DNA from 2 places in the Rothia sp. P5764 genome. Region 2 is predicted to be linked to the other one. Evidence: riboswitches for the same ligand, from Rfam matches in the RefSeq annotation. Region 2 holds a riboswitch; the other holds the start of a gene.

Region 1 (12,266 bases), on a different contig from region 2:
ACCAGATTGAATTGCACCCCTACTTTGCCCAGGAGCGCTTGCGCCAGGTGCACGCAGAGCTGGGGATTATCACCCAGGCCTGGAGCCCGCTGGGTATGGGTAACCGTTCTGGCCTGCTGGAAAACCCTGTCATTGGTCAAATCGCTCAGGCTCACGGCGCAACCCCGGCGCAGGTTATCCTGGCCTGGCATCGTGCTCACGGCATTGTGGCTATCCCTAAATCTGTGACCCCCGAGCGTATTGTCTCTAACTTTGAGTCACTGAAGGTCACTCTTACCGATGATGACATCACCGCCATTGATGCGCTCTCTTCTGCCGAGGGACGCATCGGCCCCGACCCGGCAACCATCGACTTCTAAACCGTGAGCAAGTAGGAGCCAAGAACAATGGGTGCGGCTGAGATATCTCAGGATACAGTGGGAGTAATCTACACTTCCCTATTTTTCGTTATTCTCTGCTTGATGGTAAAGAGAACCTTTGAACCTGGAAGTTTCTTTCACCGTTTCCCTGTAGTTACTGCGGTTTTCTTGCTTCTTAGTTTTGTGGCTTACCTACGCACCCCTACTTTTGTTAATTACCCTGTCCTGAGTGCGGTAATCCTGGTGGTGTGTACTGTACTCGCAGGAAAGGCGCTTGCTCGGCCTCAACCTGCACAATAGGCAGACAGGGCCCTTTCCTTATCCAGTACGGTGAAAAGGAAAGGGCCCTAGTTTTTAAACCTGTGGCATTTGCCGGGTATCAGGGACCGGCTCAGGCACATAGCGCCATAGGGCCGGCACACGCACCGTCGCCAGGGCAATCGTGATAATCACCAGAGCACCACCCATAACCGCCGTCAGTGGGGCACCCATAGCCTCAGCCGCAAACCCCACCCCAGCGGTGCCCAACTGGGGGCCACCGACCACGGTAATAATGAAGAGCCCCTGCATCCGGCCTCGAATATGGTCGGGGGCAGCCGTCTGAATAATGGTAGAACGGTAGACCCCGCCCAGGGCATCGGCCCAGCCCATAAAAGCAAGAGCAAGCCCAGCCAGCGAAAGTCTCAGGAGGCTCTCGCGCACCGAGGCCCCCTGCCCCTGGCCGTCAAAAACCCAGGCAATCAGACCGAAAGCGGTAAAGCCCAGCCCCCAGCCCGCATAGCTCAGAGTCAAAAAGCGGCCCTGGCGCGAGAGGTCTTTGAGGAAACCCGAGAAGGCAATACCTGTGAGAGCCCCGATAGGGCCAGCCGCCAGCAGGAACCCTGCCCCTATCTCACCGCCACCAAAGGACAGGGCCGCAAGCGCCGGAATAATAGGGCGGGCCTGGGCAAAGAACATACCCAAAAGATCCACGAGGAAGGACATACCCACCACCTGGTTACCGCGCACAAAACGCAGGCCCTCAGCAATGGACGACAGGCCGCCGCGCCGTGGTTGCTCGGCGGTGCCCTCAGGCTTCATGGCCGGGAGCCGGTAGAGCGCCCAGATACCCACCGTCATAGCCAGAACATTAATGGAATAAGTCAGCTGATAGCCCAGAGTCGCCACCAGAACACCACCAATAATGGGGCCCAGGCTCATGCCCAGAGTACCCACCGACATCATGAGAGTATTGGCCGCTGGCAGTAGGCGGGGCTTGACCAGCCGGGGAATAATGGCACCGCGAGCTGCCTGGTTAATGGGCTGAAACAGGGATTCGGCGGCAATCAGAGCATAGAGCACCCAGACCGAGTGGATATTGAGCCAGGAATGAGCGGCCATGAGCGCGGTCAGCACCCACATACTCAGCGTCGCAGCCAGGGCCACCTTGCGCCGATCATAGGTATCAGCAATAACCCCGCCGTAGAGGCCACCCAGAACAAGCGGCACCAGCGCCACCAGGCCAACCGCTCCTACTGCCGCCGCCGATGAGGTCAGCGCGTAGATTTCCAGCGAGATAGCAACACCGGTAATGGAGTACCCCACGGTGGAGAAAATACCGCCCAACCAGATTCGCCTCAAGGCAGGGGAGTAGCTCAGAGGGGTCAGATCCATCAGCAGTTTAGCCACCCCTTATTCTCCTTTCGTACCCTTGTCCTGGTGCCAGATACACAGTTTCCTGCTAAACACGCGCGGTACCCCCGCATCTGGAAGGAAAGCCCGCACCGGTTACCTAGCTGGTGGGTTCCGCGTCGGTAAGCAGGTCCCTGATTTGTGCCGCCGTGAGCTGGGAGGAAAAGAAGGCACCCTCATCAACAACAGCATCAAAGAGGGCGGCCTTGGACTCTTTGAGTTCCATGACCTTCTCCTCAATCGTCCCGGCGGAAACCAGGCGGTAGACCATAACGTTCTTAGTCTGCCCGATGCGGTGGACCCGGTCCACAGCCTGCTGTTCGGCGGCGGGGTTCCACCAGGGGTCCATGATGAAGCAGTAATCGGCGGTGGTCAGGTTAAGCCCAAAGCCACCAGCCTTGAGCGAAATGAGGAAGACCGGGGCGGCGCCCTCTTCAAAGGACCGCAGGAGCTCGCCCCGGTTGCGGGTTGAGCCGTCCAAGTAGAGGTAGGGGATGCCCAACTCTGCGAGGCGGTCGGCAATCTTGCGCAGGTAGCCGGTGAACTGGCTAAAAATGAGGGCCCGGTGCCCGTCGTGAATGATCTCGGGCAGGTTCTCTGCCAGGTAGTCAAGCTTGGATGAGTCCACCTGAGCGTACTTTTCGGGGTCAATCAGTGAGGCATCGAGCGCCAAACGGCGCAGGGTGGTGAGGGACTGGAAGATAGTAAAACGGTTCTTGTCCATATCCTGTAGCAGGCCCAGAATCTTCTGTCGCTCCCGTTGCAGGTGGGTGTCGTAGGCCTTGCGGTGAGCCGGGGCCAGTGGGACGTCAATGCGGGTGTCTGTCTTCTCAGGTAGGTCAGCGGCCACAACTTCCTTGGTGCGCCGTTTCATGAGTGGGCGGATCCGGCGGCGCAGGCGGCCCAGAGCTTTAGTTTCCTCGCCCGATTCGATGGGAGTAGCGTAGGAATCTTTAAAAGCGCGGGCAGAGGGGAAGAGCCCCGGCGCGGTAATGGAGAACATGGACCACAGTTCCATGAGGTTGTTTTCCATGGGGGTACCGGTGACCGCAATTTTGACGCGGGCCGGTAAGTCGCGGGCAGCCTGGTGGGCCTTGGTCTTGGCATTCTTAACGAACTGGGCCTCGTCGAGTATCAGTCCGTTCCAGGGCTGGGCGGTACCGAGAGAGTAGTAGCTTTCCTCATCAAGTCTAAAGAGGGCGTAGCTGGTCACCACAACCTGCGCCCCGGCAATGGTCTTTTCCAGGGGGCGTTTGGATTTACGGACAGATTCCTCGACTCCTACCACGGTCAGCGAGGGCGCAAACTTCTTAATCTCCCGTACCCAGTTGGGCACAACGGAGGTGGGAGCAACTACCAGGAAAGGTGCCATCTGCTCCCGGCGCTCGCTGGCTTGCTCGGCGGCGTGCACAAAGAGCGCAATGGTTTGCAGTGTCTTGCCCAGGCCCATATCATCGGCTAGCACGCCACCCAAGGACTGCTCCCACAGGAAAGTAAGCCACTGGTAGCCCTCTACCTGGTAGGGGCGCAGGGTGGTGTGCAGGCAGGCGGGTACTTCCGCCAGACGGTGGTGTTCGAGGTTAAGCAGGGCGCTGACCTGCTCGTCCCAGGCGGTGACGGTGTGGGTTTCGGCGGCGAGTTCTTCGAGTTCTTCCCACAGGCCTACCTGGTGGCGGTTGATTTCCAGGGGTCCTGTCTTATCGGTGAGCTGCTGGGCTTCACGGAGCAAGTCTTGTAATTTCATGAACTCGGGCCGGTCCAGGGCAAAGTACTGGCCGTTGCCCAGGAGCAGGTGGGTCTGGTTTTTAGCCAGAGCGGCCAGGATGTCGGCAAAGCCTACAGTCCATTCACCGACCTTGATGGCGATACCCAGCCCGAACCAGTCTCGGCGGCGGGTGTCATCAACGGTCACAACAATGTCTGGGGCCTGGTCGAGTTCCTTGAACTCTGGCTGTGGCCCCCGGACCTGAACCCTGACCCCGTCAATCTTCTGGTAGGCGGGTAGGTAGGTTTCGAGCAGGGTTCGGGTGTCCCAGTTTTCGGTGATGTGCTTGGTAAAGGGCACACCGGGGCGGATTCGCTTGACGTCTTTGAGTACTCGATATTCGTGGGCTGTGTCGCGGATATCGGCGCGGTCTTCCCCGGGGTAGCCCAGGGCATCGAGCACGATGGTTTCGTCGTCGGTGCCGGTGGGGTTGGCGGGGTACTCCCAGTGCCAGGCGGTGCTGGCTCTAAAGGGCGGGCCGGGTTCACTAAAAGTGATGGTCAGAACCAGGGAGGGGGTGCGTACTGTGGGGAGCTCCAGCTTTTCGGAGGTGGTCGCTACCGGCAGGGTGCGGGTGAGGGCGGGGTAGAAGTCAGAGAAAAAGGCCGGTAGGTCTTTGGAAGGAACGGTGACCGGTTGACTGGACATCAGGGATTCGGCGACGGCATCGAGCGGTTCGTCCAGTGGAATAAGGACTAGCTCGGCTTCTGGGCTGAGCCAGCGAGGGCGGTGCTGGTGGGGCGCGGGTGCCTGGTGGGCCTGTTGAGTTTCTGGCTGGCCGGTGTGAATGGGGGCGCTTTCCTCCACATGGGCTAGTGCCGAGGGCAGGGCGGAGTCCCAGCGGGCGGCGGCGGCAGCTTCTACGTAATTAGCTTGGGCACTCCCACCCAGGGCGATTAAGCCCTGCCGGTTGGTACCCATCTTGTGGGTGTAGCTTGCCGGAATGGTGTAGGAGCCCCAGCGGAGCAGGGGAGTGAGTTGGAGGGCGTCCTGGGAGCTGCCGCGTTCGGGGACGGGCGTGAGTTCCAGTTCTACCTGCGGGGTGTCGGCAATGACCAGCCCGGTTTCTTTGCCGTGGAGCAGAATGGGCAGGTTGATATCGTCGGCGGCCCGGAGCATCTGCCAGAGTAGGGATGAATCTACGGTGGAGAGCGATGCCCAGTCGCGGTGGGAGGTGTATATGGATTGGGAGCCGCGAATGACGGCGTAGAACTCGTTGAACCAGGTGGCGTGCTCAGCTAGCAGTCCGGTTCCGGCGGAGCCCGCGGCGTTTCCCGAGAACTTTTCCCAGCTTAGCCCGCCTTTAATCCAGCGGTCACGGGCACCCATCATCAGGGGGCGAGCTTCAACGGTGATGCGGGGTGAGCCGCTGCTTTTGGTCCAGCCATATTTGCCGGGGACGGTCAGGCGCAGGTCAAGGGCGCCGGATACTCCGTGGTTGCGGTTGTCGTAGCCGGGGCGGGCGGCTAGGGAATGGGCCAGGGTACGCCGCCAGGTGGGTAGGGCGCTCTGGTCCGGGGTGCTGTCGGCGGGAGCAGGTTGCTCAAGGGGCAGGCTGTCCTGGGGGGCAGCCAGAGATGAGGCGGTGGTGATGCCAAATTTTTCGAGTTCCCGCATGGCTTCTGCGCTGGGTCGGGTGCGGCCGCTCTCAGTAGCACGGGCGGTCCAGGTGCTTGATGAGGCCGTGAGCGCCCGCTTGGCTTTGGCTGAACGGTCGATGGCGGTCAGCATGAGCGCCACAGCGTGCTTGCAATTGTGGAGCACGGGGCAGGAACAGGTGGCAGAAAAGGAGTAGGAGCCTGCCGCAACTTGGGCCGGGAAAGTGATTCGGGTGCTGTAGGGCTGGGCTGTTGAGCCTGCTACCTGGCCTTCGAGAACCCGTTCGTTTTCGTCGTAGTGGTAGCGGATAACGCTCCCTTTCCGCATGGCGCCCTGCCCCCGGGTGTAGGTGCCTGAGCCCACCTGCCGAATAATGGCGGGTGCTGTGACTGGGATGTCGGGAAATGGTGCTGAATCTGCCACAAAAAACCTCACGCGTGCGGAGTAAATAGACCTAGTCTTCTAGCGTATCGCACGCTGATGAAAGCTGGCACCAGAAGATGAGAGGGATGTCACGTTTTAAAAAATCTGGGCAAGAGTTTACAGGTGCCTGCGGTGTGAGTTATGGTTATACCAGCTTCAAGAGATTCAACTGTCAAGCTCCGACTTGGTTGAACGCCAACCCCATGTTCACGGGTGGCTCGGATGACGAAGCGGTCTTCATCGCGCATATTGGCGCTGTTTGGTGTAGACAAGAGCAAGTTTCGAAAGGAATGCGCACCTTAAGCGCAACGGCGATATGTCAAACACCCGCCCCCATGTCACTCTTCAAAAGAACAGGTCTGCAGCTGCTACGCCTGCCTGCGGTGGTTTTGTCGCTATCAGTATTCAGGACTATGCGCGTATCTCGAATGAGCGCAGTGAGTTCCTTAACTTCCTTCTGGCTCCTAACCCCAGCGGTATCCCAGCCCCTGAGTACGGTGCGCTGAAAGTTGCATGAGCCACGTCGGTCTGCTCCTTGATTCTGATGTCCTTGCCGAGATTCGCAAGGCTACCCCTCACCAGCAGGTTGTGAACTGCCTGCGCCGGAACTCCTACCGCACCATGTACGTCTCGGTGCTAAGCCTGGGCGAGCTTAAAGGGCTCTACCCCTACCCGCAGACTGAACGGTGGCTGGCTGAGCTGATTGACCGGTTTGGTGACCACCTCCTTGAGGTGGACACGCGGGTGTCTTTGGAGTGGGCTGGTCGTCATGCTGAGAGGCCCTTGCAGGCGGTGGGCTCTGAGTGCCCGGCTCCCCTGGCAAGGGCTGCTTTGGAGGGGCTGATGGCGGCCACAGCGACCGTCCACCGGCTTGAGATTATTTCGGGGAAAGCCGATGTCTACCGCACCTGGGGGGTTAGCGCTGTTAACCCCTGGGAAGACTAAGCAGGGAAGAGCACCCCCAGCCTGTGGATTCTAATAGTTCCGTGTGCGGGAAATCAGCGCCGCCACTGCCCTGCGGGGGATAATCTGCGAGATACCCGCTGCTACCTTATAGGGCAGGGAGGGCACACAGACCGGTTTACCGGCATTGACCGCCGCTATGGCTTCGGTAACTACCTGCTGGGGGCTGAGCCAGAATACGCCCGGCACTTTGGGCTGTTCTTGCCCCATGGCATGATGAAAATCCGAGCGGGTCAGGCCCGGGCAGAGGGCAGTTACATCAATACCTCGGTCCCGGTACTGGATATTTGCTGACTCTGAGGCAACCACCATAAACCGTTTGACTGCTGAGTAGGTGCCACCTGGTGTAAAGGCCGCCACCGATGCGACATTGATAATGCGGCCCCTGCCCCGTGGGAGCATGGCGCGGATTGCGGCGTGCATGAGCTGAAGGGGGACAGCTGCCAGGACCTGCACCTGATCCAGATGCCGCTGGGCGGGGGCCTCCTCAAAAGGCTGGCCCAAACCGAAGCCCGCATTATTGACCAAAATTTCCACCGGGTGCTCAGCCTGAGCTAGCCGGTCAACGAGTTTTTGAACGTCACCGGAAACCAGTAGGTCCGCGGGGATGACCTCAACCTCTACCCTGTAGGTTGAGCTGAGCTGGCCAGCCAGATTTTCAAGGGTCTTCTCCCTACGCGCGGTCAGCACCAGGTTATAGCCCGCTGCGGCGTACTGCCTGGCGAACTCGGCGCCGATGCCGGCAGAAGCGCCGGTGACCAAAACATAGGTGTTCTCGATACTCATAGGGACACTCTACTCCCCGGCAATATCGTCCGTTGTCTGCCGTGGTTGAGGTTATTTTCACCGCACCTAGTATTCTTACGGTTCGTGACCAGGCGTAGAGACAGGAAACATGACATGATGAAAGGCGATGAATACCACCGTGCACCCCAAAAGAACCTTTCCCATGCCCCTGTGGCTTCAGGGCGCCGTTGAACTTGCTCTGGTTGCCCTGGTCTCCTATATCACCGTTGGGCTCATGCTCACAGCGGTCTGGTACACCAACGGTTTTAATACCGATACCGTTGCCGGCGCCCTGTCCGTGGCGGGCCATATCTGGTTGCTGGTCCACGGTGTCCCCCTGAATATGAACATACCCGCGCAGGGTAGCTTTTCGGCGGTGTCTGGGACGATGAGCCTGGTCCCACTGGGCCTCACTCTTATTCCGCTGGCCCTGTGCTACAGGTCGGGTCGCAGGCTGGCCCGTGCTAGCTACGAGGGCCAGTTTTGGGAGCCTCTTGTAGGTGGCATGGTGGCCTACTCGCTGGTTAGCGCCGGCATCAGCCTGATATCTACCGATGACTATTTCACCACCTCACCGGTGCTTGCGGCTATCATTCCCCTGTGGGTGACTGCCCTGGGTATTCTTGCCGGGGGCTTTGCTGAGTCGCGGTCCCTAGCTGCCATGATTGGTGTGGATGCCGCCGACTGGGTCAAGAAGTTTAGCCAGTACTCACGCTGGGCCGGATCCTATATTTGGGCTATGGTTCGGGCTTCCCTGGTGGGGGTTATGGCTTATGTTGCCGGTGGTTCTTTGCTCCTTGTGACCAGTCTTTTTGTGCACTGGGACAAGGTGGTGGGCCTTTACCAGGCTTTGCACTCCGGGGCAGTGGGCGGCTTTGCCCTGACGCTCCTACAGCTAGGTTTGCTCCTGAACCTGGTGATTTACTCTATGGCCTGGAGCTCCGGCGCGGGCTTCTTCCTGGGCGTGGGGACCTCCGTAGGCCCCACCGGCACCAGCGTGGGGGTCATGCCCTCCCTCCCCGTACTGGGCGCTCTTCCGCATACCGCTGAACCCTGGGGCTACATCGGGTTGGCGGTGCCGCTGATTGCAGGTGCTGTGGGTGGCTGGTGGTTCTTCCGCGAGGGAGAAAACCACTTTGATGAGTGGCTTTCTCTTAAGATTCGCTTCCGCTGGATCTCCTGGCCGCTGTCCACCCTGGGCCTTGCTGCGCTTGCCTTTATTCCCTCCTTTATTCTTCTCTTCCTTCTGGGCTGGGCCGCTCACGGTTCCCTGGGGCTTGGTCGCTTTACCGAGGTCGGGCCTTCACCCTTGCTGTTCGGCGCTTGCGGTGCCCTTCTGCTGGTGCTGGGTCTGATAATCGGCCTGGGCTTGGCTCATCTGCTGGTCCGTGATAGCAGCCTTGAACTGGAGCGATTTGCCGACCAGAAGCCCACCCGTGCCCAGAAGAAGCAGGCTAAGGCCGAAGCCAAGGCCAAGCGTGTCGCTGAACGGGCAGAAAAGAAAAAAGCCACGGCAGCGATCAACGATCAGGGTGAGAAGGATGAATACCCGGCGGCTGAGGAAGAGGAAGCTTCAGAAAACAGTCCTGAGACCGAACCAAACCTAGCCCATTCGGACTCCCCGGTGGATGCTCCCCGAGAACAGACCGATAGGGCAGATAAAGACTTAGCCGATGCTGAGCCTGAAACAGAGCCCGAAACGGACGACGAAGAAACAGAAAAAACTGATTCTGAGGCAGAGGCCCCTAAGAGCTTGGCCGATGCTGAAGAAAGGCAGGCGGAACCTACTAAGAAGTCCGCCCCCGTGGTCAAACGCCCTAAGTCCTTGCGCCGCCGTTGGAATCAGCAGCTTCAAGATCAAGCTGAGGAAGAACCCAGATTATAAGCGCATCAGCAGAATCTCTGCTCAAGAAGCCCCAGACCGCACACCGCGGGGCGGGGCTTCTCATACGGTGCCCAGGTGAGGCTAGTTACCCATCATCTGCTTGAAGAGTCCGTCGCTCATTTCTTGAGCACACTCCTGCTGGCGGGTAATCGTCAAAGCCCCTTGCAGACATTCTGAATAGGCAGAAGAGGCATCAGAAAAAATCAGCTGGAGACCGGCCCCAAAACTGAGGAAGAGGGACCAGAGCACAATCATGACCATGAGCATGATGGAGAACCCCGGGAAACGGACCTTAACCATTTTGACCAGGGTCGTGATAGCACAGGCTACGGTCAGTAGCGCTAAGAGCAAGGTGGCAACAGCTAGGGTACCAGCAAAATAGGTGGTACCGACCGTAGCAACTATCAGGAGGAAGGAAGAACGCGACCAGACCTTGACTGATTCAAGGGCTGATTCGGAGTAGGGGGAAACCTGCTGATTCTCTGACATAAGCACCACTGTACAACCTCAGTGGACTTCATAGAATTTCAGAGGAGGATAGAACCCACTCATCCTGGCTGATTATCATGGACATGCCTCCATCGTTAGCCGTGGCGTGCGATACACTGGTGTTCATGCGCATTGTGGTGATGGTGTCCGGCTCGGGCACAAATTTACAGTCCATTCTTGACTCCCTTGCAGATGGTCAGCTAACCGCCGATATTGTGGCGGTAGGAGCCGATAAGCCCTGCCTCGGCATAGAACGAGCACAGGGCGCCGGGATTGAAACTTTCCTCCTAGAACCTGCGGACTTCTCCACCCGCGCTGACTGGAACCGGGCGCTGGAAGAAAAAATAGCGAGCTACGCCCCCGACTACATTGTTTTTGCCGGCTTCATGCGGATCGTCGATGCTCAGCTCGTGGAACGCTTCACCGGGCGCATCATTAATACCCACCCGGCTCTGCTACCGTCCTTCCCAGGAGCCCACGGCGTGCGTGACGCCCTGGCCCACGGGGTCAAGATCAGCGGCGTGACCGTACACCTGGTCGATGCGGGAGTTGATACCGGCCCTATCCTGGCCCAGGCCGCCGTTCCCCTTCTTGACGGTGACACCGAAGAGAGCCTGCACGAACGTATCAAAGTGCAAGAACGCCAACTCCTGGTAGCCACCATAGCCTCCCTGGCGCAAGAGCCCACCGCCTAACCCTAGTTATAGCCCCACTCGGGGCTGGGCCTAGGGTCGGGGCTCCAGATAAAGCGACTCACACTCAGGTAACAACCTGCCGGTCCCCTCGCCGGCATACGAAACGGAGAAGATCTGTGAGTCTCATTAAGCTTGACCGCCTACCCCTCAAACGCGCCCTGATCTCTGTCTATGACAAGACCGGGCTAGAAGACCTGGCTCGTGGCCTACACGAAGCTGGGGTAGCCCTAGTTTCCACCGGTTCAACAGCCGCCACCATCGCCGCCGCCGGAGTGCCCGTCACTGAGGTTTCCGATATCACCGGGTTCCCCGAATGTCTTGAAGGCCGCGTGAAGACCTTGCACCCCCGCATCCACGCCGGTATCCTGGCAGACCGCCGCAAGCAAGAGCACATTGACACCCTGACAGAAATGGATATTGAGCCTTTTGACCTGGTGGTTGTCAACCTCTACCCCTTCGTCGATACCGTGGCCTCAGGCGCTGACCAGGACGCCATCATCGAAAAGATTGATATCGGGGGCCCCTCCATGGTGCGTGCCGCAGCTAAGAACCACGACGCTGTAGCGGTCGTTGTTAACCCGGCCTCTTACGGTGCTGTTCTTGAAGCCGCCCAGAAGGGTGGCTTCAACCTGGCAGAACGCCGCCGCCTGGCCTCAGCCGCTTTCGCCCACACCGCCGCCTACGACACCGCCGTGGCCACCTGGACTGCCGCCCAGTTCGAAAAAGACGGGGAGGCCAACTACTGGCCCCCCTTCGCCGGTCTCTCCTTCGAGCGCAGTGAGTCCCTGCGCTATGGTGAAAACCCCCACCAGGCCGCAGCACTCTACGTTGATCCCACCGCAGCACCCGGTATCGCCCAGGCAGAGCTACTTGGCGGCAAAGCCATGAGCTACAACAACTACGTGGACGGCGATGCCGCCCTACGCGCCGCCTACGACTTCGAGGAACCCGCTGTAGCCATCATCAAGCACAACAACCCCTGCGGTATTGCCGTCGGTGCCGCCAAGGCCGCCGACCCCATTGCTGACGCTCACGCCAAGGCCCATGCCTGCGACCCGCTCTCCGCCTACGGCGGCGTCATTGCCGCCAACCGTGAAGTCACCGCCGCAATGGCCCAAACCGTCAAGGGTATCTTCACCGAGGTCATTATCGCCCCCTCATACTCTACCGAAGCCCTGGAGATTCTACAGAGCAAGAAGAACCTGCGTATCCTCCAGCTCCCTGCAGACTTTGCCCGCGACAGCATCGAGTACCGCCAAATCTCCGGCGGCGCTCTTCTGCAGGATGCCGACCGTCTACAGGCCGAAGGCGATGACCCCGCCAACTGGCAGCTGGTTGCCGGCCAAGCCGCTGATCCTCAGACCCTGGCAGACCTCGCCTTCGCCTGGAAAGCCCTACGCTCCGCCAAATCCAACGCAATCCTGCTCGCCCAGGACGGTGCCGCGGTCGGCATCGGTATGGGACAGGTTAATCGCGTAGACTCCTGCCGCCTCTCCGTAGAACGCGCCAACACCCTAGCCCCAGGCCAAGAACGTGCCCGCGGCTCCGTAGCGGCTTCTGACGCTTTCTTTCCCTTCGCAGACGGCCTTCAGGTCCTTCTTAACGCCGGTATCCGCGCTCTTGTCCAGCCT
Region 2 (12,266 bases):
CAATGAAGCTTCTCAAAGCCCCTTAACCTACCCTTGGGCCGCAGGGAATAAACTCTGTCTCTGCCCAGTTGAAACTGCAACCACGCTTAGGACAATTACCCAGGAGAAACCATGAGTGAGAATACCGCTAACCAACGCACCCAAGACCCCAACTACCGGGCCGTCACGGTAGAGCGGACTGCCTCCCGCCACTACCGCGCAACCAACGCCAAGGGCGACAGCCTTGAATTCGGTCAGGGGGAGGGGCTACTGACCCCTGTTGAGCTTCTGTTAGCCGCTATTGCCGGTTGCTCAGCTATCGACGTGGACGTTGTCACCGGCCGCCGCGCAGAAGCAGAGGAATTTAGCGTCACCTCTTCCGGCATCCGCCAGGTTGACGAAAACGGCGCCGTCCGAATGGACGATATTGAAGTCAGCTTTAAGGTCCGCTTCGCCGCAACCGAAGCTGGGGAAAAAGCTCAGTCAATGGTGGACCGACTCATCCGACTATCTGCTGAGAAGGACTGCACCGTATCTCGCACGGTCGAGCACGGCTCAAAAATCACCTTCATCAACGAAAATGCCTAGGACATTTGCCGGGTAAAGCTATATCACGTGATACCCGGTGGTATGTGGCCTGCGCGGTTGGTAGTCTAAAGTTTGTCTTAAACCCCCTAAGCAAAACTGTTGGGGACTCATTACCAGCGAAAGTAGCAGCACACTATGTCTCCTGAAGCACACCCTGCACCTACCGGGCAGGTTAAAGAAGAGCTTAAAAGAGGGCTAGCTAGCCGGCACCTCTCTATGATCGCAATCGGCGGTGCTATCGGTACCGGTCTGTTTGTGGCATCAGGTTCCACTATTGCAGAAGCCGGTCCGGGTGGTGCCCTAGTGGCTTATATCCTGATTGGCTTTATGGTGCTGCTCCTGATGCAGTCCCTGGGCGAAATGGCAGCGCACCTGCCGGTAGCGGGCTCCTTCCAAACTTTTGCCTCCCGCTATGTTTCAAGCTCCTTTGGCTTTGCTATGGGCTGGAACTACTGGTTTAACTGGGCAATTACCGTAGCCGCGGAGCTGGTCGCTGCGGGCGTCATCATGTCCTACTGGTTGCCGGGTGTCCCCGGCTGGGTATGGGCAGGTGTCTTCCTCGCTCTCATCCTGGGTATCAATGTGCTTTCGGCCCGCTCCTACGGTGAATCTGAGTTCTGGCTGGCCACCATTAAGGTCATTACCGTTATCGTCTTCCTTATTGCCGGCATTGCAATGATTTTTGGCATTCTGGGCAACCACAACAACGGCTTTGCTAACTGGACGAACGGCGAGGCCCCTTTCAAGGGCGGCTTCGTCTCGATTATGGCGATCTTCATGGTTGCGGGTTTCTCCTTCCAGGGCACCGAGATGATCGGTGTTGCCGCAGGCGAATCCCAGAACCCTCGCCGCGATGTGCCCCGGGCGCTTAAGAGCGTATTCTGGCGGATTATGCTCTTCTACATTGGAGCGATTGCCGTAATCGGTACCCTCATTCCCTACACCAACCCCAACTTGTTGCGCACCGGTGAAACCGATATCGCCTATTCACCCTTCACTATGGTTTTTGAGAACCTGGGTATTGCTTTTGCAGCTTCGGTCATGAACGCGGTTATTCTGACTGCTATCCTGTCAGCCGGTAACTCAGGTCTCTACGTCTCATCCCGTATGCTCTACGCTCTTGCCCTTGAAGGCCGCGCACCCCGTATCTTCACCCGGGTCAACGCCCGAGGCATCCCCATGCCTGCGCTGCTGATGACTGCCGCTATTGGCCTGTTTGGCTTCGCCTCAGCGGTTATTGGTGAGGGCTCTGCCTACACCTGGCTTATTAATATTTCAGGTTTGTCAGGCTTTATCACCTGGGTGGGTGTGGCTATTTGTCACTACCGTTTCCGCCGGGCTTATGTTGCTCAGGGTAACGACGTCAATGACCTGCCCTATAAGGCCCCTCTCTTCCCCCTGGGCCCCATCGTAGCCTTGCTTATGTGCCTTATGGTGATTGCTGGTCAGAACTACAACGCAATCTTTGAAGGTCTGTGGCTCCAAGTGGTCTCCGCCTACATCGGCCTGCCTATTATCATTGGTGTCTGGCTGGTTCATAAGCTGGTTACCGGTTCTAAGAGGATCCCTCTGGAACAGGTGGATGTTTCTGGTATTGAGGTGGGCCAAGCCCAATAAACGCCCACGCCGCTGGCTGTTTGCAGACCCCGCTACTGCCCCCTCCGTCAGGTTGGAGAGGGCGGTAGCGGGGTGTTTATCTATTGGATGCGCTGACTCATCAGATGCGGCCGTGAAAGGCTAGAATAAGGTGGTTTGTACATATTAGGAGCTGGGAGGGCCACCGTGGCTAAGCTGTATTTCCGTTTTGGGGCGATGAACTCTGGTAAGTCCACTGCGCTCTTACAGGCGGCCCATAACTATGAGGAGCGCGGTCAAAGGGTTCTGCTTGCTAAGCCACAGCTCGACACTAAGGGGGACACTGCCATTGTTTCCCGCCTGGGGGTTACTCGCGCCGCGGATTTCCTCGTGGGTGATCAGGACTCTGTGCGTGAGCTCTTCCATGCGGCGGCTGAACCTCACGCCCGGCAGGAACAGCTTCACGGGCACCTGCCTGTCTCCTGCCTGCTAGTCGACGAAGCCCAGTTCCTGACCACTGCCCAGGTTGATGACCTGATGCGGATCGCGGTGGAGGAGAATGTTCCCGTCATGTGCTACGGCATTCGCACGGACTTCCAGACGCGGGCCTTTCCCGGTTCAGCCCGTCTGCTGGAAATCGCGCACAGCCTTGAAGAACTTAAAACTATTTGCCGCTGCGGCCGCAAGGCTCTCTTTAATGGGCGCACTGTAGACGGTCGTTTTGTGTTTGCCGGTGACCAGGTGGCTATTGACGGGGTTCATGTGGGCTATGAGTCTCTCTGCCCTTCCTGCTATTTGCAGGAATCCGGTGGCAAGCTCTACCAATAGCTGGCAGGATCCCATGGCTATCCGTAGTGTCCAGAATCTTGGCTAGGGCTTTTTTTATCCCCTTTTTAGTGGTTTATGTCATGCCGAAGCGCCGAGGTGTGCCCAAACCAGCCTATAATCGTAGTGCCCAGTCCTTTTTTGAGAAAGAGAAAAATCTATGGCTGTATCACCCAAAACCCGCCTGCTGGCTGTACCCACCGTCGCGCTGATGTCCCTAGCCCTTCTGGCTGGTTGTGGCTCATCCGATAAAAAAGAGAGCGCAGCAGCGGAGACTTCTAGCTCAGCTAGCGCCTCAGCTGAGCAGTCCCAGGCAGCGGAGGAGACCAGCTCAGCTGCCGCTGATGAGGCTAAGGTAGAGGCAGTTATTCCTGACGGCTTCAAGAAGGTAACAGCACCTAACAACAAGATCAGCTTTGCTGTTCCTGAGGGCTGGATGGAGATGGACAGTGAGGCCATTGCCAACACCGATGCTCTTCAGGAGTACCTGGATCAGGCCGCCCAGGGAACTAACTTCACCCCCGAGGAGCTTAAGTCTCAGATGGCTCAGCTTGATCTGATGGCTACCTCTGTGACCCCTAACGAAGATGGTTTCGCTGAGAATGTGAACGTCAACGCTGAACCCGTCTTGGTTACTTCCCTGCCTGATCAGGCCGAGATGGAATCACTGGCTAAGGGTATCAACGCTACTCCGGGCGAGTACAAGAAGATCTCCACCCCTCTGGGTGAGGGCACTCAGCTGAGCTACACTCTTGACGTTACCGGTGTGTCCGTACACGGCGTGTTTGTGGTTGTGCCTTCTGGTACCGGTACCGGCTTCAGCGTTCTTACTGTTTCAAGTAGCAATGCTGACAGCGCGGCCAAGCTAGCCGAGCAGATGGCTGGATCCCTGTCCAAGGCCTCCTAGTTTCTTAGAGGCTTATGAGCTGACAGCTCGCGCTAAGGCCCCGCACCCTCTTGGGTGCGGGGCCTTAGCGCTTCCTGAGCGGTCTTTGTCAGATAGTGAAGTGTATAAAGCTTGTGAACTTCCATTTATTTTGTTAAGTTGGTGTCACGATTCAGAAGCCCAACGGTAAGCCCTTTGACTTGTTGGCTGGCAACCGCCTGACGCAGACGGTGCTCTCAAAGGAAAATCGGTCGCTACCCACAAGGCGTAGCGAAAGTGGCGTTTGTTTTAAGGAGGCCCACAGTGGGTCGTATTTTTTCGTGGACATCAGCTATCCGTTCTGCACTGTGTAGGAACAAGCCAGAGGACTTTTCTGACCCGGTTCAGGCACAAGAGCAAGAATCGCCGTCTATCCCTATTTCGCGCTGTACTATCCACGCACCTGGCCACCGGGTTACGCCCTCACTGGGGCTTAACGCTTCGAATATGACCTGGCAGAGGGTATCTATGACGGAGCTACGGGGGACTAGGGTGCGCTTATCTATCGGTGGGGAAAATAGGCTCTTTTGGAGCCATGATGCTGAGCGGCTGAGCGTTTTCCTCAGAAAAACTGATGAGTCAGTTCAGGGGGATTCTGCCTTACCCTTGCTCTGGAACCCTGGCAATAATTTGCTGGGTGTGCGCGAGGGAAGTTCTTTCTACCTGGTTCACCTGGCGGAGCGACCACTTGATTATTGTTCCTACAATGACTCATCACCGAGCCGTAGGGAAAGCCAAGCTAGTAAATAACTAGCTAGGGGGGGGGGGGGGGGAGGGGAGAGGGAGGGAGAAACCCCTCTCCCCAAGCCAGCTTTTCAGAGTTATTGACTTATTAATCTAATATTTTCTGATAGCTAAATTAAATTTAGTGAAAATAGTTTTCTTATAAAGGTAGGTGTATATAATCATTTTTTCACCCCGCATAGTTTATGCAATTATCTTGTCTGAATTAAATTATGTATAGTGTTATTGTTTAATTTAGAACTTTTGTAAATTGGTTTAAGTTTTCAATAAAACTAAACGAAATGAATTTGCCTAGCCTCATTGCAAAGATCTTTAAGTGCTTCTAGTCCATTTTTGTGATCAGGGGATGCACTGTAAGTCAGAACGCCAACCCCGTATGAATTAATAAACATCTCCATGAATTTGCCTAGCCTCATTGCAAAGATCTTTAAGTGCTTCTAGTCCATTTTTGTGATCAGGGGATGCACTGTAAGTCAGAACGCCAACCCCGTATGAATTAATAAACATCTCCTTTTTGTAACTGTCGATATCATCAGGGGTTAGGAGGAATCTGGAGTTCTCGCTTCCCCATGATTTCGTTCTTTGCAGGAGGGGGAGGATATCTGGGTCTGAAAGAGAATATCCTAAAAACAAAAAAATTTTTGTTCGCATCAGTGACTCAATGACATTGAAATTTTCACGGTTTTTTATTTCGTTGGAAATATAATCGCTCTGGCTTAGAACAATTGTGCTGTTGTTTTCAATGGAGCCGTGAATATGGACTATAATTGGCTCTGACTTTTGTATGCAATCCTGTATGTTATTACTATCTAGGGTTAGGGAAATGAATCCTTCGCGAAATCTTCTCTCAAGTATTTTATCATAGTTTGTAGTTAGTATGATTCTTGGTAAGAGATCTGCTAAACATTCATGCCATCCATTTGGCTGAAAGTGGTATTTATTTTTCGGTGAATCAACTAATTTTTTTATTTTTTTATATATATCACCTGTTTTTGACAGCTTTTGACACTCATAGTTAATAAACTCAGCCGCAAGGAGCAGAGAGTTCTCTTTAATAAGAATCTCTGCTTGTTTTTGCTGTTTTTCTGGCAGAATCTGTGCGATTTCATGAAGCATCTTTTCCCAGGTTGGGGGGTGCGTATTCGCAATAAATAGGTCTTCTGTTTGATGCTTGGCTTTGCTTTGAGCTGAAAATCCGGAACCAATAACGAATACAATATTGTTATATGCTAATGCTTCAATAACTGATTCTGGCCAAAGATTATTCATTTTTACTTCTCCCCCATGCGAGCATTGATCAAATTAAAAATTTTATCTAGCTGCTCTGAATAATTATCTCTTTGGGCGAACTGTGCTCCATTAAGGCCATCTGTGGATTGTAGATTTGATATAGGTGCGTGTGATTGTTGTGCTAGAGCCACCATAGAAAACATGTGTGGAACTGTCCCTAAATTATATAAGGTGCTGCTGTCTAGTGTATTCGGCTCGACGCGAGCTAGTTCAGTTATCTTTTGCGGGATTTTGTCTTTAAAATATTCATAGGATTTTGTGGTTCTTACTGATCCATCCTTATTTTTTCGAGCAATGTATTCTTGAATCGTATATCCGACATACTTAACTTTTTCTTTTTCATAATCCTTGAAAGGAATCATGTCCTGCTCTGTTGATTGGCCATCCTCTATGGATCGATCAATTGACCTAATATACTGTTTTTCCCAAGAGTTCATCCACGTCGCTATATTTTCTAAAGAATACATGCTGAACATATCTGGTGCAAGAGGTGTTATAAAAAAGTCTACCCCAAGTAACATGCTTCTGTTGAGTGCCCCTAAACTGGGACCTGCGTCAAGAATGATGAAATCATAGTTTGTTAAATGCCGAACGAGATTTTTAAGCCAGCTAGTTTTGGAGAATCCAGATAGTTTCAGGGATTGTATTTCGTTCCAGGCTGTTGACAGTGTGTCTTCAATCATTGAGAGTGACGGGTGTCCTGCTAGTACATCTACATTAAATCTTTCACTTCTGTGAAACTGTAAATCTTTATGTAGTTCATCAAAAGATTCTGAGAATCCTTTTTTTATGTTTTGAAATACTTTCTGAACCGTTAAGTCTGAACTTTTATTGGGTTCTTTGTAAATTTCAAACCATTGCTCTTCATCCAAGAGTAATTGGGTTGCGTTTGCTTGTGGGTCTAGATCGATTACAAGTATTTTTTTATTTTCGTGAGATGCAAGGAAATGTGCAAAATTGCAAGCTAATGTTGTTTTTCCTACGCCACCTTTATTGTTGAAAAAGGCTATAGTTTTCAATATTTTCTCCTCGTTTGGGTATCCTGAGATTTTTTGGGATTTGAGTAGTTAAAATTATTTTAAATTACAACATTTCTCCTTTTGAATATGGGCTGTAGAATTCTTTTTGAAGGTAGCTGAACTGTTATGTAAGAGCCGCCCAGGTTTCCCTGGGCGGCCACAGCTTTATTACTTATTAAGTGACGCGATTGCTTCATTCAGCGTTGCGCTGGGGCGCATGACTGCTGAGGCTTTGGCGTCCTCGGGCTTGTAGTAGCCGCCCAGGTCGGCGGGGGAGCCCTGCGCTGCAAGCAGCTCAGCCACAATCTGCTCCTCGTTCGCCACCAGCGCCTCCGCTACCGGCGCGAACTTAGCCGCCAGAGCCTCATCCTCAGTCTGAGCCGCAAGCTCCTGAGCCCAGAACTGAGCCAAATAGAAGTGCGAGCCACGATTATCAATCTCGCCCACCTTACGCGACGGCGACTTATTCTCATTCAAGAAAGTACCGGTCGCCTTATCCAAGGTGTCAGCCAGCACCTGAGCCGAAGCGTTACCGCTGGTCTTGGCAAGGTGCTCAAACGAAGCCGCCAGAGCCAAGAACTCACCCAGCGAATCCCAACGCAGGTGGTTCTCTTCCACCAGCTGCTGAACGTGCTTAGGGGCTGAACCGCCCGCGCCGGTCTCAAAGAGGCCACCACCATTAATGAGCGGAACAATGGAGAGCATCTTGGCGCTGGTGCCCAGCTCAAGAATGGGGAAGAGGTCAGTCAGGTAGTCACGCAGGACGTTACCGGTCACAGAGATAGTGTCCTGGCCCTGGCGGATCCGGTCAATGGAGAACTGGGTGGCTTCCGCCGGCGCCAGAATACGGATATCCAGGCCCTCGGTATCGTGCTCGGGCAGGTACTTCTGAACCTTGGCAATCAGGTTAGCGTCGTGGGCGCGGTTCTTATCCAGCCAGAAAACGGCGGGGGTCTTAGAATCGCGGGCACGGGTGACAGCCAGCTTGACCCAATCCTGAACGGGGATGTCCTTGGTCTGGCAGGCTCGCCAGATGTCACCGGCAGAAACCTGGTGCTCCATCAGCACCTCACCAGCGGAGTTAAGAACCTGAACAGTGCCGTCAGCGGCAAGCTGGAAGGTCTTATCGTGGGAGCCGTACTCCTCAGCCTTCTGAGCCATCAGACCAACGTTCGGCACAGTACCCATGGTGGTGGGGTCAAAGGCACCCTTGGTGCGGCAGTCATCGATCACGGTCTGGTAGACACCTGCGTAGGAAGAATCCGGCAACACGGCCAGGGTATCAGCCTGCTGGCCAGCCTTGCCCCACATCTGCCCGGAGGTGCGGATCATGGCGGGCATGGAAGCATCCACAATAACGTCGGAGGGCACATGCAGGTTGGTGACGCCCTTATCGGAGTTCACGTAGGCCAGTTCGGGGCCCTCAGCCAGGCCCTTCTCAACCAGGGCGCGAACATCGTCCTGAATCTCGGCGGGCAGGGTCTCAATACCGCTAAGGATAGCGGCCAGGCCGTTGTTACCGTTCAGGCCAGCGGCATCAAGCTGCTCACCGTACTTGTCAAAGAGCTCAGAGAAGTAAGCACGGACCACGCGGCCAAAGAGAATGGGGTCAGAAACCTTCATCATGGTGGCCTTCAAATGGACAGAGAAGAGCACACCCTCAGCCTTAGCGCGGGCAATCTGCTCAGCTAAGAAGCGGTCCAGGGCGGCAACGTCCATGTAGGTGGCGTCAATAATCTCACCGGCCAGTACAGGGGTGGACTCCTTGAGCACGGTGACGGTGCCATCAGCCGCTACATGCTGAATCTTGAGGTTATCATCGGCCTCCATGACCACAGACTTCTCGTTGCTAAAGAAATCGTTCTGGCCCATAGTTGCCACATTGGTCTTGGAGTCAGCGCTCCAGGCACCCATGGAATGGGGGTTCTTGCGGGCATAGTTCTTGACCGACAGGGGAGCGCGGCGGTCAGAGTTACCTTCACGCAGAACGGGGTTAACCGCTGAACCCTTGACCCGGTCATAGCGGGCACGAACGTCCTGGTCGGCTTCGGTGACGAGCTCTTCGGGGTAGTCGGGAATCGCGTAGCCCTTACCCTGTAGCTCGGCAATAGCGGCCAGTAGCTGGGGCTGAGAGGCAGAAATGTTAGGAAGCTTGATGATGTTGGCTTCGGGGGTCTTAGCCAGCTGGCCCAGCTCGGTGAGGGCATCGGGCACCTGCTGGTCGGCTGGGAGAATATCGCTGAACTGAGCCAGAATACGGCCAGCCAGCGAGATGTCTCGGGTTTCCACCTCAACACCGGCGGTTGATGCGTAGGCTTCCAGAATAGGCAGGAAGGAGTAGGTCGCTAGCAGCGGAGCCTCATCGGTGTGGGTGTAAATAATCTTTGCCATGTAGGGCGTCTCCCTTGTTGCTTGTGGGCAGTGTCATTCCTAAGAATACAACCCTGTGCCCCAGCTCATAGAATTTTACACGGCTGGGTCATAAAACGTGCCAGGTATCTCCTGGAAAAGTCATCCTTAGGTAGATTGGAGAGTATGCAGCAACAAGACTCTCCGGCCGCAGAGACCACCCCTCTGCCCGCCCACGAAACCTACCTATCCCAGCTGATTGAAGCCCCCCGTATGGTGGGCCTTGCCGCCTCGCGATCGGGTGAACCCGTCCTCACCGTGCAGACCCTGAATAAAGAGGGAGCTAAGTACCGGCCCCGGCTATGGGCTCTACCCGCTCACCAGGAGGAAAAGCCCTACCCGCTGACCGCGCCGGACTCCGGGGCGGCCCTGCTCGCACTCGATGAAGAAGGCAGACCTTACCTGACCCTGGACAAGGACCTAGACCAAGCCGAGTCCAAGAGCCTCAAAGGGGTCTACCGCCTGCCAGAACGGGGTGAACCCGAACTGGTCCTCAGTTTTCCCGGCGGCATTAATGAACTGGAAGTCCGCCAGCGGGAGAAGGGCCCTCGCTACATCTTCACGGCCAAGGCCCACCGTGGCTCACTCGAAGAACAAGCCAAGACACTTGATGAACGAGAAAAGAGCGCAACCAGCGGGGTACTCTACAGTGAGTTCCCCACCCGCTTCTGGGACCACGATTTGGGCACCGGCAAGCTCAGCCTCTACCTGCAAGACGGACAGGAAGAGCCCCGCCTCATCCATGAGCTGGGGGAGGGGGCCCTGCTCTCAGGTTTTACTGTCTGCCCCGGCGGTTCCCAAGCAGCCCTTACTGTAGAAACAAAAGAAGGCGGTATCTACCAGCGCTATAGTGTCTGGCTGATAGACCTGGACGGGCAGACAGCCCCACGGGAAATTGCCGCCGCAACAGCTACTCATGACTATATAGCTGGTAGCTTCACTCCTGAAGGCACCGGCCTAGCCGTGACCCAGGTACGCCGCTGGTTGCCCGGTCAGTCCATCAAGCTCAATGCCAACCACTACAATCTGGCAACCGGCGCAATGACCGAGCTTTCCCGCGACATAGACCGCTGGGCAGATGACCTGGTCTGGCTGGATGAAGAAAACTACGTCTTTAGCAGCGATAACCTGGGTGCAAGCGCTATTTATAGGGGGAGCCTGAAGGGGACAACCGAAACCCTGGTAGACGATGGACGGTCGCATTTCTCGTCGCTTGCCTACAACGATGGTGCCCTGGTCGCCCTCAAAGACAGCCACCAGCATTCGGCCTACCCCGTGCGTATTGATACCACCAATGGTCGCGTAACCCGCATAGCCAGCCCGGTTGAAGAGCTGAAGGCGCCCGGTAAGCTAGAACGGCTGACCTCAACCGCCGCAGACGGTACCGAACTCACCAGCTTCCTGGCCTTACCAGAGAACTGCGGCACTGAGCCCCTGCCCCTGCTGGTCTTCGCCCACGGTGGGCCCTGGGGGTCCTGGAACTCCTGGAGCTACCGCTGGAACCCCTGGGTCTTTACCCAAGCAGGCTACGCTGTGCTCATGCCCGACCCCGCTATCTCCACCGGCTACGGCCAAGACATGTTAGATCGGGGTGGGGACGACCTGGGAGGGACCCCCTACAGGGATATTATGCAGGTTGTAGAAGAGGTCAGCGCCCGCCCCGATATCCAGGGCGACAACCTAGCCTTCTCCGGCGGGTCCTACGGCGGATTTATGACTAACTGGGTAGCAGGTCGGGCTGAAAAACGCTTTAAGTGCTACATCACCCACGCCTCAATCTGGGACTATAAGGCCATGTACTTTCTGACCGATAACGGTGCCTGGAATGAGTGGAAACTGAGCCAAGGCGGCGAAGGAGATGTCATTTCCCCCTACCACCGGGCCGCCCATATCGCCGCCCCCATGCTGGTCATCCACGGCGATAAGGACTACCGGGTGCCCATCGGCCAGGCCCACCACCTCTGGGCTGATCTGCAACACCACTCGCCTGAGCTGGGGCACAAGTTCCTCTACTTCCCCGACGAAGGGCACTGGATCCTTAAACCCGGCAACTCGCGCCTCTGGTACCGCGTCTTTGTGGCCTGGCTCAACCAACATTTGGGCGGTCAAGAGTTCCAGATGCCCGAGATTCTAGGTTAGGGGAAACCACACCAGCCCCGACCACCCCGAACACAGATGCCCGCCACGGTAAGAACCGGGCGGGCATCTGGCTAGACTTGCTGCCTTAGAGCTTCTCTCGCTCATTTTGTACAGCCCTGCGCCTGCGCGCCGTCAGCGTAATAGCAGGCCCGATATTGGCCGCTACCCAGAGCGGGATAAGTACCACCAAAAACATAAAGAGTGTTCGAGCAATGGACGAGGCCTGGTCCGACTCAATCAGAGTGTTGAGCCAAGATGCGAGTCCCACAATTAAGACTGTCCCCATCAGCAGGTAGCTAAGAGCCCACCAGAACTCACTGGCCGATGCCTCGCCCCGACTATTCCAGTAGTGTCGGTAGAGAAGACGAACAGCACGCAAAGGCCCTACCTGTTCAGCGCTCGCGGGAGCGCGGTATTCGTCCTCGTAGCCCTCATCATCATGAAAGCCACCCACAGCAAGAGCCTCTGGGGTATCGAGTGAGGGCGCTTCTACAGGTCTATGGCGGGTAGGCTGGTTCTCAGACATACCCCTAAGAATACCTAAGGAAAGTGGAAAGCACCCATGCCCACACTTCTGCTCACTTACTTTGGCCCCTTTAGCGGTACCCCTTCGAACCCCACCGGGCAGGTTGCCCAGCGTGTAGCCCAACTCCTGGCAGGCAGTGCGCCGGGGCTGAGTGTCCAGGTGCGAGAGTTACCCGTTGAGTTTGCGGCCTCTTCGCGGGCGCTGGCTGAAATTCTCGATGAGGTCCAACCCCAGATAGCTATTGCCC

Evidence for each region. Region 2 has a riboswitch for S-adenosylmethionine ahead of ACN08Y_RS00095 (hypothetical protein). Riboswitches for the same ligand answer to the same signal wherever they lie in the genome.
Region 1: another riboswitch for S-adenosylmethionine. It lies ahead of ACN08Y_RS09650 (nuclease PIN); the one in region 2 lies ahead of ACN08Y_RS00095 (hypothetical protein).

The regions. Positions count from the first base shown of each region.
Region 1 covers NZ_JBLXXQ010000007.1:52,569-64,834, forward strand. The annotation lists gene ACN08Y_RS09635 (aldo/keto reductase) at 1-359, shown strand, start outside; gene ACN08Y_RS09640 (MFS transporter) at 714-2,027, opposite strand; gene ACN08Y_RS09645 (SNF2-related protein) at 2,131-5,817, opposite strand; SAM riboswitch class IV at 5,972-6,098, shown strand; gene ACN08Y_RS09650 (nuclease PIN) at 6,134-6,334, shown strand; gene ACN08Y_RS09655 (plasmid stabilization protein) at 6,331-6,762, shown strand; gene ACN08Y_RS09660 (SDR family NAD(P)-dependent oxidoreductase) at 6,793-7,566, opposite strand; gene ACN08Y_RS09665 (DUF6350 family protein) at 7,730-9,451, shown strand; gene ACN08Y_RS09670 (hypothetical protein) at 9,533-9,940, opposite strand; gene purN (phosphoribosylglycinamide formyltransferase) at 10,066-10,635, shown strand; gene purH (bifunctional phosphoribosylaminoimidazolecarboxamide formyltransferase/IMP cyclohydrolase) at 10,752-12,266, shown strand, end outside.
Region 2 covers NZ_JBLXXQ010000001.1:16,746-29,011, reverse strand. The annotation lists gene ACN08Y_RS00120 (Lrp/AsnC family transcriptional regulator) at 1-26, shown strand, start outside; gene ACN08Y_RS00115 (OsmC family protein) at 112-567, shown strand; gene ACN08Y_RS00110 (amino acid permease) at 703-2,184, shown strand; gene ACN08Y_RS00105 (thymidine kinase) at 2,350-2,970, shown strand; gene ACN08Y_RS00100 (hypothetical protein) at 3,128-3,874, shown strand; SAM riboswitch class IV at 4,023-4,138, shown strand; gene ACN08Y_RS00095 (hypothetical protein) at 4,157-4,642, shown strand; gene ACN08Y_RS00090 (SIR2 family protein) at 5,018-5,905, opposite strand; gene ACN08Y_RS00085 (ParA family protein) at 5,908-6,945, opposite strand; gene ACN08Y_RS00080 (NADP-dependent isocitrate dehydrogenase) at 7,114-9,336, opposite strand; gene ACN08Y_RS00075 (prolyl oligopeptidase family serine peptidase) at 9,481-11,493, shown strand; gene ACN08Y_RS00070 (hypothetical protein) at 11,579-12,019, opposite strand; gene ACN08Y_RS00065 (pyroglutamyl-peptidase I) at 12,056-12,266, shown strand, end outside.